Regions from separate parts of the Paenibacillus sp. FSL R7-0204 genome, predicted to be linked through region 1. Evidence: predicted binding sites of a transcription regulator. Region 1 holds the regulator's gene; the other holds the start of a gene.
The links. Region 1 encodes LexA, which represses DNA repair genes until DNA is damaged. Its sites were predicted from a motif close to CGAACATATGTTCG; they were not measured.
Positions count from the first base shown of each region.

Region 2: MKX42_RS33140 (putative DNA modification/repair radical SAM protein) is a predicted target of LexA. The motif match lies at 2,387-2,400, and genes of this name have one in related genera.

Region 1 covers NZ_JBBOCA010000001.1:3,576,857-3,583,019, forward strand. The annotation lists gene MKX42_RS15865 (hypothetical protein) at 349-603, opposite strand; gene MKX42_RS15870 (hypothetical protein) at 850-1,083, shown strand; gene MKX42_RS15875 (hypothetical protein) at 1,517-1,642, opposite strand; gene MKX42_RS15880 (hypothetical protein) at 1,839-2,108, shown strand; gene MKX42_RS15885 (DUF4359 domain-containing protein) at 2,124-2,483, shown strand; gene MKX42_RS15890 (hypothetical protein) at 2,575-2,796, shown strand; gene MKX42_RS15895 (hypothetical protein) at 2,908-3,126, shown strand; gene MKX42_RS15900 (L,D-transpeptidase) at 3,206-3,544, opposite strand; gene lexA (transcriptional repressor LexA) at 3,728-4,354, opposite strand; gene MKX42_RS15910 (LysM peptidoglycan-binding domain-containing protein) at 4,552-4,968, shown strand; gene MKX42_RS15915 (DUF896 domain-containing protein) at 5,078-5,287, shown strand; gene MKX42_RS15920 (hypothetical protein) at 5,335-5,862, shown strand; gene MKX42_RS15925 (HAD family hydrolase) at 5,898-6,163, shown strand, end outside.
Region 2 covers NZ_JBBOCA010000002.1:50,479-56,641, reverse strand. The annotation lists gene MKX42_RS33145 (TIGR03915 family putative DNA repair protein) at 169-1,032, opposite strand; gene MKX42_RS33140 (putative DNA modification/repair radical SAM protein) at 1,032-2,342, opposite strand; gene MKX42_RS33135 (hypothetical protein) at 2,537-2,728, shown strand; gene MKX42_RS33130 (glycoside hydrolase family 3 C-terminal domain-containing protein) at 3,038-5,824, shown strand; gene MKX42_RS33125 (glycoside hydrolase family 18 protein) at 5,997-6,163, shown strand, end outside.

The DNA of each region.
Region 1 (6,163 bases):
GTTAGCTCGGAACGATTGCGGTTCCAAAAGCAGGATCGGGAGATGTTGCAAAGTGAGGAGTGATACCACTTAGCCGTTCGCTGAATGACGGAGCCAGAAAGCGTATTTGGACAACTGAAGAACAAACGGAACTTCCGACATTTTCTAATTCGCGGTATTGAAAAAGTGACGCAGGAGGTCAGTTGGCTCTCGCTTTCGATACAAGCTGCAAATGACCAAAAACGCAGAGCAGCGAATTCCCAATAACGGGAATCGCTGCTTTTTTGTATTTTAAGCTTTTGAAGATAGAGGCCTGTCTCTGCTAGTATACGTTTGGGACAACCCCTTCGTGTACTAATAATAGTAGATTCAGTGGCCGTGGTGATGTTCGTGGACAGCCCAATGAGCAGGCTCAAAATGATCATGATTACCGTGTTGATCAAAATGTCCTGGGATTGAAATCCAGTGATAACCGTGAGGGACTTGTCCTTGAGGTGGCTCTCCACTTATTGTCTGCATAGGTTCTTCATAAAAACCAATATGAGCCTCTTCATGTTCCCCCAAATCAAAATGTCCATTGTGAAATCTTACTTCATAATGCTCAGGAATTGATATCTCACGCATTGCTCGTTCTCCTTTCTATTTTGAAATCGAATATATAATGATCAAAAACTTATTTGATTATCAGGATTTCATAATGTTGTCACAAAAAAACAATTCGAAGAGGGTCCTTGTGGATATTAGAATCATACCAATTGAACCGTTCAATGCAACTGCTGACAATCCGCGAGCCGTCTTCAACCTGAAAATCCTGAGTATGAAAAGCTTCGCCGCAGCCAGGATGAGTTCGGTTATATTTGATCCAATCGTGTGGAACGGGCAGACTCGGTCATCAGCGGTAAAAGCTTGATGCTCAACGAGCAGGACTACTCAGAACTGGTAATGTCGGTAATCAAACTGAACCCAGAGCGGTTGCTGAACATTGCCTTGAACATAGTATCTGGCCGATGGAATTCAGATGCCCTTGCTCATATTCTTATTGAGTTGCAGCAGGATGGGGTAAACACTTCTCTCTCAGGATTTGATGAAGTCGCCCTGGAATAATTGCTTTGGTGACATCCGTATTCCAAACTTTTACACCTGGACTCCCGAAGATCAAGCGATTTTGGCGTGTTGAGTTTAAAGCTGGTAATTTGTTTGCACTGCGGAGAGGAATTCGAACATGATTGATCTAAAAGTGAATTGGGCGACACATGCCGAGGTAAAGTTTGCTAGTGAGAACTTCCACTACAGCCTCAACAACATCATGGTGGGATCTATCAAGCTACCAATTGGGTTTATGAAGGGAAGACCGGAGAGAAGAAGTAGCCAGAGGGAATCGCAAGTTCTCCTTGGCTACCATTTTATATTGTGCTGAAGACATACCAAAAGAACAGACTTCCCAAAAATAGCACAGCAGTCATGCCAAGAAGCACTCCAATAATGACTTTTTCAGATCTGTTATATTTCTTCACAATGATCCCCCGATGTTCTTAGATTATTCTTCAATGTGAACCGAGGACCGGAAGGCGTACCATAGCAGTCCATAAGCTATTCCGAAGTAAAGGAGTACACCCAGTATGGATATGGACAGAAGAATGATGATAACTTTATTTCCATTCATACATTTACCTCCTAAATAAAAAACTCTCCCGATTTTTCGTGTGGGGGAGAGACTGAAAATGAAGACTGAGCAAAGCCCTTACATAATAATATAAAGGAATTATAATTCCAGATCAATCCACTTTATTTTACATACTATTCCATCTCCTATATACTTAACCAGAAGAGAATTCTAGTGGCAGACATGGGAGTGGATCATGAAGAATACATATAAGGTGATGCTTTCGCTGATGCTCGCCCTGGCGTTGATAGGTCCGGTGGCTGGGGCGGAAGGAGCGGCTTTGCCAGCGGAGACCCAAGCGAGGCTTATGGAGCAATATGGGCTGGATGCGCCGGCTCTCCCGTTGTGGGATTGGAGCAGCGTTGATGTCGGGGGCAGTGGAATTACAGGTGGGATGCTGTTCGTGTGCCGGCTGATGTTGAATCCGCTGGGGTTCTTGTTGCAAGAGATGCTGTATATTCTGTAGTTGAGGGGGAAAAGAATGAATTCGCGTTATGATACGCCAAGTCCTGCACGCAGAGTCCGCAGGAGATCGGGCGGTAAGTCGTTACTGGTCCTTATCCTTGTTCTGGTTGTGATGGCTGTTACGAATCCGGGGAAGGAAGCATTCAGTGAGTATTTTATGAAGAATCTGGAGAATACGCTTGATCAGGAAATAGGCGACGGAATTAGCAAACTGGTGGCCCAGCCTGTAATTGAGTCATTGACCAAGAGGGATAACTACATTTTGTTCTCGGTATTCAGTGTACCGGACCTTAAGAATACCAATTTTTTTACCGGGGATGGCGGGGCCACGAAGAAGTATATCGGATTGTTTAAAATCATGTTCATTAAGCTGTAAATATGGTTTACATATTGTTCCATAACCCGGTATAATTGAATAGATTCGAGACGGAATCTTTAATATGGTTGTGGAACAAGGAGGAACGAAGTTGAATACGGCTTATAAAGTACTGTCCAGTGATGCTGATCTATTCGCTGCCGCACTGGCACAGGTACAGGTCTACGTCGTTCAGCTGGTTGATGGCAAACCGCATGTGATTGCTGATTATGCCGGACCTGTACAGAAATGGACACCGGAGTACATAGTGCTGGCCGGAATGACTTATAGACGCGATGAATTTGAATTCCGGGTACGATTGAACAAGAAGTGAGCATAATTCGCTACCCGCTACCTGCGGCTCTAACATTACTGCCGAATCACACAATCTTTGGAGCCATTCTTGGCATCTCTTATACTATCCAAGTGTAAAAGAGGTGTAAAGATGAGCCAAAGAGAACGTAACCGGATTCGCAGAGCCATTAATGTCCTGCTTACACAGCGGGCTGTCCTGCTGGAGAGACTGGAAGAAATCAATGAGAATCTGCGCAGAGTGCCTAGAGGTTCGCGGGCCAGAAGAGAGCTGCTGGCAGCCAGAGAATCGATCCGCGAGGCCATCCGTTTGAATACGGTGGCTATCCGTCTGTTGAGAAGTGTGCTATAGTCTGTATCCGCTCTAATTCATAGGAGTAACAGGAACCCTTGGGGCGCAATCTGGCGTCTCAAGGGTTTTTGTGACGTTCCTATTCCCGGATGGTGACACGGGTACCTATGGGAACGAGGGCGGCCAGAGCCAGAACATCTGCGTTATACATGCGTATACAGCCGTGCGAGACCATATGGCCGATGGAGGATGGGTTATTGGTTCCGTGGATGCCATAATGCGGCTTAGATAGCCCCATCCAGAAGGCACCGAATGGACCGCCCGGATTGGGCTGCTTGTTAATGATGGTGTATTCGCCTACAGGCGAGACGGTTAACATTTTACCGATGCCGACAGGGAAGCCTCTGGTGACAACGTCATTATCCAGCAGGTACAGCATGCGCTGTGACAGATCGACGATAATTCGGTAATTGGGCATACAGATCAGCACTCCTTTGTAATCAGGATATGTGCGGAGCGGTGCAGCGGTTCACAGAAAAGTGGCTAAAAATCCAATTACGAACAAATGTTTGCGTTGGGCTTTTTGGCGACTATACGAAATGAACAGAAAACAGGCTGCTTCGCATGGTGCGGAGCAGCCTGTTCTTAAGCGGGGAGTAGATTAGTGGATATCGCGGAATAATCCGATGACCCGTCCCAAAATCGTAACGCGGTTAAGGCGGAGAGGCTCGTACGCCGGATTCTCCGGTTGCAGCCTGATATGATCCCGTTCCTTGTAGAAGGTCTTGACAGTTGCTTCATCTTCATCGGTCATCGCTACAACAATATCGCCATTGTCGGCAGTCTGCTGCTGGCGTACGATGACATAATCCCCGTTCATAATTCCGGCATCCACCATACTATCACCAAGGACAGATAGCATAAATACCTTGTTATCGCCTACATAATGAGCAGGCAATGGGAAGTAATCCTCAATATTCTCTGTTGCAGTAATAGGAACACCAGCTGTAACCTTACCCACTACCGGGATGCGGGTAACGGTCTGGACGAATTGATGCACATTCTCTGAATCTTCCTGGCCGAGTAATTCAATGGCACGCGGCTTCGTTGGGTCACGCCGGATCAGGCCCTTCTTCTCTAGCCGGTCCAAGTGACCATGCACGGTAGAACTGGAGGCCAGGCCGACAGCCTCGCCAATCTCGCGGACGGACGGAGGATAACCCTTGCTGCGGACTTCATTACGTATAAATTCCAGGATCGCCAGCTGACGACTAGAAATCTTTGACATCGGAATCAACCCCATATACTATGTTTGGGAAAATTATAACATAGAACTTCCGTTCGTACAAACATAAGTTCTAAAATGAGGAAAATATGAGAACGGAAAAATAGAGAACAAACGTTCCGAGAAAACTATTGATCGAAACACATGTTCGTGTTATATTATTTTCGAAAGCGAGAACAAGTGTTTGGAGGATGATGATCATGTTAAAGTATAGTACATACAACAGCATCTACAATAATGAGGATATCAAGGTGTCTGCTACCGGCAATCCAACTGCTAATAGTAATGTAACCAAGATCAAGGACGCAATTCTTCATAGTCTCGCTGCGCTCTCATCGCTATTCCGTCAGGTCAGCCTGATGAAGCTGCTCCTGGTGCTGATGCTTGTTATTTCGGGATTCACTGTGGTGGGGAATGTTTTTGCCGGTTCGGTCTCTTCAATGAAGCCGGATAAGCGGATCGTAGTCGAGCGTGGAGATACCTTATGGAGCATTGCGTTAAGTAACAAGCCTGAGGACATGAAGACAGCCGTATATATAGAAGGAATAATGAAGACGAATCATTTGGAGAACAGCGTCATTAAGGCCGGAGATATTCTGACTTTACCTTTATACTGAAGGAATGTGTCAGACTAATGATCGACTGTGAGAGCTTTCAGGGGGTAGACCTTGACAAGCTCTTTTTCTCATGGCAAAGTTAAAATGAATTTAGAGGGAGGGAAACGTATTGAATATTGACGAATTGGTCGCACGCATCAATGAATTGGCACGCAAAGCTAAGAACGGCGGCCTGAATGAAGAGGAACTGGCTGAACGTGCCAAGCTCCGCGAGATTTACCTGGGGAATATCCGCACTAACTTTCGGGCCCAGCTTGATACTATCGAAATTGTGGACAATCCGGAGCATGAAGAAGGCAATAACGGACTTAAGCATTAGCCTGTTGCCTTTTCATAGATAATACAGGATGACTAGGGGGAACTTACATGGCCCGTTCTTGGGAAAGAATGGTTCAACGCAACACGAAGCAAATTAATCAGCAACGAAAGAAGCAGGGGAAGGATTCCATTTACACTTCCAGCACTAAGACTGCCGCGAAAAGCATCGATATTTTCAAAGGCCGCAATATTGTATTCCCCGTTGTACTGATGCTGCTTGGCATCATGTTCTGGGTGGTCGGCTCGATTGATGAAGCCAAAGGAAGCGGGATTCTGGCCAACTGGCTGGGGGTAGTGCTGTATTTCCTGCTCGCTGCGCTGCTGTTCTTCCGCCGTCCGTTCCTTAAGGTTGAGCGTGCGCGTATCTCTACTATTAAATACAACCGCGAACGCTTCCTGGCTGCGGCGGATATTGAGAAGATCACCTTATCGCGCAGTGTAGTTACCATTAAGTATAAGGGTAAGCGCAAGCAGTGGATTTTCTCCAAGCTGATTAACCGTTATGACACCGCAGCGATGGGGGAACGTCTGGAGCAGTTCGCCAAGAACAACAATATTGAACTAGTGCACGAATAAGAAGACATACCAGCATATAGGGAGTGGGAGAACAAATGCCGATTACCGCCGTACTATTTGACCTTGATGATACCCTGCTGTGGGATGACCGCAGTGTAGAAGAAGCCTTCCGCTATGCTTGTGAGGGGGCTGGAGATTCCATTGATCCCGGGGATCTGGAAGCTGCTGTACGCAGAGAAGCCCGTGCACTCTATGAATCCTATGAGACGTATCCGTTCACGAAGCTAATCGGTATTAACCCGTATGAAGCGCTATGGGCAAACTTCACTGCCGGTGAACAGCCGGAGTTCCGTCAATTGGA
Region 2 (6,163 bases), on a different contig from region 1:
ATGGTCCAAAAGCAGCTATTCCTGCTGGAGTAAGTGACAATCCCCAAGATAAAACCTTGTTAAAGGAATACTACCCAAGTATTTAAGAAAAAGTAATTTTAATTTTATTCATAATAATATCGAACTGCTATTGAAACAGCGAAACAAATTTCAAGGACTCCGATAAGCTCAAATATGAGTATCTATTAGTTGGAGTACATCCGTAGATGGGGCGTTGGTCTCCGGGACCTCCGGCTGCAATGCCCTCTTCCGCTGCCCCGCGGTGAGTACAGGCACCCCACCCCTCCCATTCATCTCCACCATGTGCTTCCAGTAGCGCTTCGGCATCAGTGAGGAGCGCAGCCGGTCGCTCTTGCGCTCCTTGATGCCGATGGCATTGTAGAATCCGGTCCATAAGCGGCGGTACGCTTCCTCCGTCTCATCGGGCTCGGGCGGGGTCCACCCGCTTAACGGCACGATGGCCTCCCGCCCGGGCTCATGAATCAGCGCAGCCCCATGCGTCTGGTCGTAGATCATGAAGCTCTCCCCTTGGAACCGGTCGCAGAAGTGCTCCTGAATCACAGGAAGCACATAGCCCTGCGGCTCAATGACTGCGGCCATGACCGGTCCGTATACAGAGAAGCGGACGAAACCCGTATATAGATGCGCTTCCCGCCGGAGTTGTTGAACGGCCTTCATCAGCCTATTAACAGTATCATCAGCCAGCATATTCATCACCTTGCGGCCATGCCGGAAGCCTAGGTACAGGAAGTTCAGCAGCAGCATTTCCTTATCGGGGGCGCAGCTCCAGAAGCCCAGACGCACCAGCTCCTCGGCTTCGCGGCTGATCCGCAGCGGCAGGGACTTCAGTACCCGCGCTGCCTTCTCCTTGTCGGTCTCAATCCATTTGGCTTCCAGCAACAGGCCTGCTTCACCGCCTTCAGCATGAATCGCCAGCGGAATCTCCTTCCAGGCATAGCTCTCAAATACACAGCACAGCAGACCCCCGAAGCTTCCGTCATAGGTGTACGCCAGTGCGGATGGCTTGAACATCAGGCCTTCGCTCCCTTCTTGAGCAGGTTCCAGCCATCTGCTGCCGGAAGGGCTGACAGGTTGAAGTCGTCGAACAGCGTGAGCTGTTCCACCTTCGGCTGCTGGAGAGCCAGCTGCTCCCCGGACATGAGTGAGCGAAGCAGCGTATGCTCGCTTACCTTCAGCCCCTCCAGCGGCTTGTCCTTACAGGTGATGAAGAACTGGGCACGCTTGAGGACCACTCCCAGCTTCTTCAGCGCATGGAAATCGAGCGATCCGGCCCGTCTGGCCTTTACGATCCGCTGAGCGCTTCTTACGCCGATGCCGGGTACACGCAGCAGCATCTCGTACGGGGCGCGGTTGATCTCAACGGGGAACTGCTCCCGGTGGTTAACGGCCCAGCTGCATTTGGGGTCCAGCAGCGGGTTGAAGTTCGGCACGGCCTCATCCAATAATTCATTCGCCTTGAAGCCGTAGAAGCGCAGGAGCCAATCGGCTTGATAGAGCCGGTGTTCCCGCAGCAGCGGCGGCTTGGTGTCTAGAGCGGGCAGGAGGGAATCCTCTACTACAGGGGTATAGGCGGAGAAGAAGACGCGCTTGAGCGAGTATTTACGGTATAAGCCTTCCGTCAGATTAAGGATCTGGTAATCTGTATCTGGCGTTGCTCCCACGATCATCTGGGTGCTTTGTCCAGCCGGAGCGAAGCGGGGCGCATGATTATACCGGACGATATCGGAGCGGTTCTCCTTGATCCGGTTCGTAATCAGCCCCATCGGCTTCAGGATGGACACCTTGCTCTTATCGGGAGCGAGCCGTCCGAGGCTCTCCTGGGAGGGCAGTTCGATGTTGACGCTCATGCGGTCGGCGAGCAGCCCCAGTCTGGACAGCAGGGCTTCGTCTGCTCCAGGGATAGCTTTTACATGAATATAACCGTTAAAATGATAGACATTGCGAAGCAGCTCAAGTGCGGCGATTAACTGCTCGGTGGTGTAGTCCGGACTGCGCATAATGCCTGAGCTGAGAAATAATCCTTCTATATAATTACGGCGGTAGAATTGCATGGTGATATCTGCGATCTCTTCGGGGGTGAAGGCAGCCCGGCGGATGGGGTTGGACTTGCGGTTAATGCAATAGGCACAATCATATACACAACCGTTGGTCATTAGCACCTTCAGCAGCGAGATACAGCGGCCGTCCGCCGCGAAGCTGTGACAGATGCCCATCGCGGAGGTGTTGCCGAGTGCCCCGGCCTGGCCCTTGCGGTCGGAACCGCTTGATGTGCACGCCACATCGTATTTGGCGGAAGCGGTCAGAATCTCTAGTTTCTCCATTACATCCACGGTCTCAATCCCCCTCATATGTGAGCATTATATACCGAACGTACGTTCTTGTCAAAAGCGTAAACCATCTCCCTGGCCGCCTGCAAAATGTATGCGCATTCCTTCTTGTGCTATAATAGAAATTGATGGTTCATCGAATGAGGAATCATACGGTTATTGAAAATCGGGTTAGGAGTGTTGCTGAAGTGAGAGGATATAACATATGGCGGCCCATCATGCTGATTGCGGTTGCTCTGCTGACAAGACAGTTAGTGACAAGTATTTGCCTTATGTTCGGCATGTCGCAGGAATCGGCAGGCAGTGTAGCCATGCTGGGCATGATTGTTGCTGCACTTATTATGTACAACCGCATGATGAAGGGCCGCCGCCGCAGATAAAATAAATAGAAGATCCGGACGTATCTATTCGAGCGGAGCGGATTGCATAGGAACAGGCTTGAGAGACGCCCGCACAGGTGTCTTTTTATTTTAGCACTGTCTTTTTTACTAAATAAATTTATGCAGACAGGTGTGTATCCCGGCGATCCGGCAAGCGGTGCTTGAATAATATGGCTGGAGCTTATATTCTTAGAAGGATATGCTATATGAAGACCATACAGATTCAAGGTAACGTACATTCCCTTCGGGAGGGCGTTATTTATAGAATCAACCCACAGCATGGGAAATGAACATACAGGAGGAAACCAATTGAGTACACAGAACATTGGAGTGCCGTTAGAGGGTTTTGCAGAATTTAGCCGGACGGTAGCCGCAGAAGGTGCAGTACTGCTTAAGAATGAGGGAAAGGTGCTTCCGCTGGGTAACGGTGAGAGCGTTGCTGTTTTTGGGAGAATACAGGTGAATTATTACCGCAGCGGTACAGGATCGGGCGGTAGCGTTCACGTTGCATATACGACGAATCTGCTGGATGGACTGCGCAGCAAGAAGAACATTAGCGTGAATGAAGAGCTGGCTGCAGCCTACGAGGCCTGGATCGGGCTTAATCCGTTCGATGACGGCGGGAAGGTATGGGCTGCGGAGCCGTGGAACCAGAAGGAAATGCCGCTTACAGATGAGCTGGTCAAACAAGCACGAAGCCAGTCAGCCAAGGCGGTTGTGGTGATTGGACGTACAGCGGGCGAGGATCAGGATAATGCCGATACCGCAGGCAGCTACCGGCTGACGGAAGATGAGAAGGCGATGCTTGTCTCGGTTACGGCTCATTTTGAACAGACGATTGTGGTGCTTAACGTGTCCAACATTATGGATATGAGCTGGGTAAATGACGCTGCTTATGTGAATCCTATCTCTGCTGTGATCTATTCCTGGCATGGCGGTATGGAGGGCGGCCACGCAATCGCCGATGTTCTGGCCGGAGAGGTTACGCCAAGCGGCAAGCTGACGGACACCATCGCGTATTCCATTGAAGATTACCCGTCGACCCGCAACTACGGCAATGAGTTCAAGAACCTGTACGAGGAAGATATCTATGTAGGCTACCGTTATTTCGAAACCTTCTGCCCTGATAAGGTTCAGTATGAATTCGGCTACGGGATCTCTTACACGACCTTCAGGCTGGAGCCGGAGGAAGCGAAGCTGGTGAACCAGGCGGGTGAGCCGCAGATTGAAATCGGCGTTACCGTAACGAATACGGGAGCCGTATATGCCGGTAAAGAAGTAGTGCAGGTGTATTACGAAGCGCCGCAGGGACAGCTGGGTCAACCAGCCAAAGCGCTGGCAGCCTTTGCTAAGACCAAGCTGCTGGAGCCTGGTGAGTCTCAGCACCTTACCGTGACCTTCCCGCTTCATTCCATAGCCTCCTATGATGACGCCGGAGTGACCGGGCATGCTTCCGCTTATGTGCTGGAAGCCGGGACCTACCGTTTCTATGTTGGCACCAGTGTCAAAGCAGTGTCAGCAGTGCTTCTGGATGGACAAGAAGGTTATGTGCTGGAAGAGCTTAAGGTCGTGGAACAGCTGGAAGAAGCGATGGCGCCTACCGAGAGCTTCATGCGGATGAAGCCGGGTTCCCGCAAGGAAGATGGTTCTTATGAGCTGGCCTCCTCTGAGGTGCCAACACGCAAGGTGGATCTGGCGGAGCGGATTGAACGCAATCTGCCGCAGACGCTTGAGCAGACCGGCAATCAGGGATATACCCTGCGAGATGTCCATGACGGAAAAGTCAGCATGAGCACTTTCATTGCCCAGCTAAGCGACCAAGACCTGGCGGCGATTGTCCGGGGCGAAGGGATGAGCAGCCCGCTGGTGACTCCGGGTACGGCTTCGGCCTTCGGGGGCGTTAGCGACAGTCTGTTCAGCTACGGCATTCCGGTTGCAGCTACAGCGGACGGCCCATCCGGTATCCGTATGGACAGTGGAGCGAAGGCTACACAGGTATCGATTGGCACCCTGCTTGCCGCTACATGGAATGCAGAGCTGGTGGAAGCCCTGTATGTCATGGAAGGCCAGGAATTATTGCGCAACCAGGTGGATGCGCTGCTGGGACCGGGGCTGAATATCCGGCGCAGCCCGCTGAACGGGCGTAACTTCGAATATTTCTCCGAAGACCCGCTGATTTCGGGGATATTCGCTGCCGCATGCACACGCGGAATTATGAAGGGCGGCTCTAATGCGACGCTGAAGCATTTTGCCTGCAACAATCAGGAGAAGCACCGCAGTAAGGTCGATGCTGTCGTATCGGAACGCGCGCTTCGTGAGATCTATCTGAAGGGCTTCGAAATCGCAGTCAAGCAGGGCGGAGCTAACTCGATCATGACCTCCTACAATCCGGTAAACGGGCATTGGGCGGCTTCCAACTACGACCTCAACACCACGCTGCTTCGCGGCGAATGGGGCTTCCAGGGGATCGTCATGACCGACTGGTGGGCCATCATGAACGATGTGGTGAACGGCGGACCGGCAGACCGTAAGAATATGAACTGGATGGTCCGTGCCCAGAACGATGTGTACATGGTCGTCAGCAATTACGGGGCGGAAGTGAACGCTTACGATGATAATACGATCGCATCACTGGAGAACGGCACGCTTACCCGCGGGGAGCTTCAGCGCTCGGCGATCAACATCTGTGAGTTCATTATGAAGGCGCCGGTATTCTCCAGAAAGCACGAGATTATTGAAGCGGTTGATACGTTCAAGGCTGATCCGGCTATCGGGGCTGAGCAGGTACAGGTGCTGAACGAGAACGCACAGGTAACGCCTGCGGTGTCCGGTCCGACCTACATTCAGGCAGACGAGGCGGGCCAGTACCGCATTATTGTCAGCATCATGTCTCCTGAGCCAGAGCTTGCACAGAGCGCCTGCAACCTGACTCTGAATGGACAAGCGGTAACCACCATTCAGACGAACGGAACGGAAGGCCGGTGGATCAGACAGAAGCTCGTCAAGGTTGAGCTGGAAGCCGGACGGTATGAGCTGAAGCTGGACTTCGTCAAGCCGGGACTGCAGATTGAATGGATTGAGTTCAAGCAGGTATAGTATCAGCATCATTGTATCAGTAACCATTGATAGCACCAGCATCAAGGCACCCTCCGGGGTGTCTTTTTTTGCAAATATTGAATTTACATGATCCGCCTGATTCCGCATACCCGCAGGGCCGCCGAATAAAATAGAGATAAAACGGCTACTATGAAGGGATGGCAAGAACGATATGCAAATACATGTAGTGCAGCCGGGCCAGACGCTGTATGGCATTGCGCAGGCCTACGGAATCAGCACAGATACGATAACTGAGGCGAATCAGCTCTCTGCGCCGGGAAGGCTGGTGGCAGGGCAGGCGCTGGTAATTCCGATTGCCGGGCAATATTATTGGGTGCA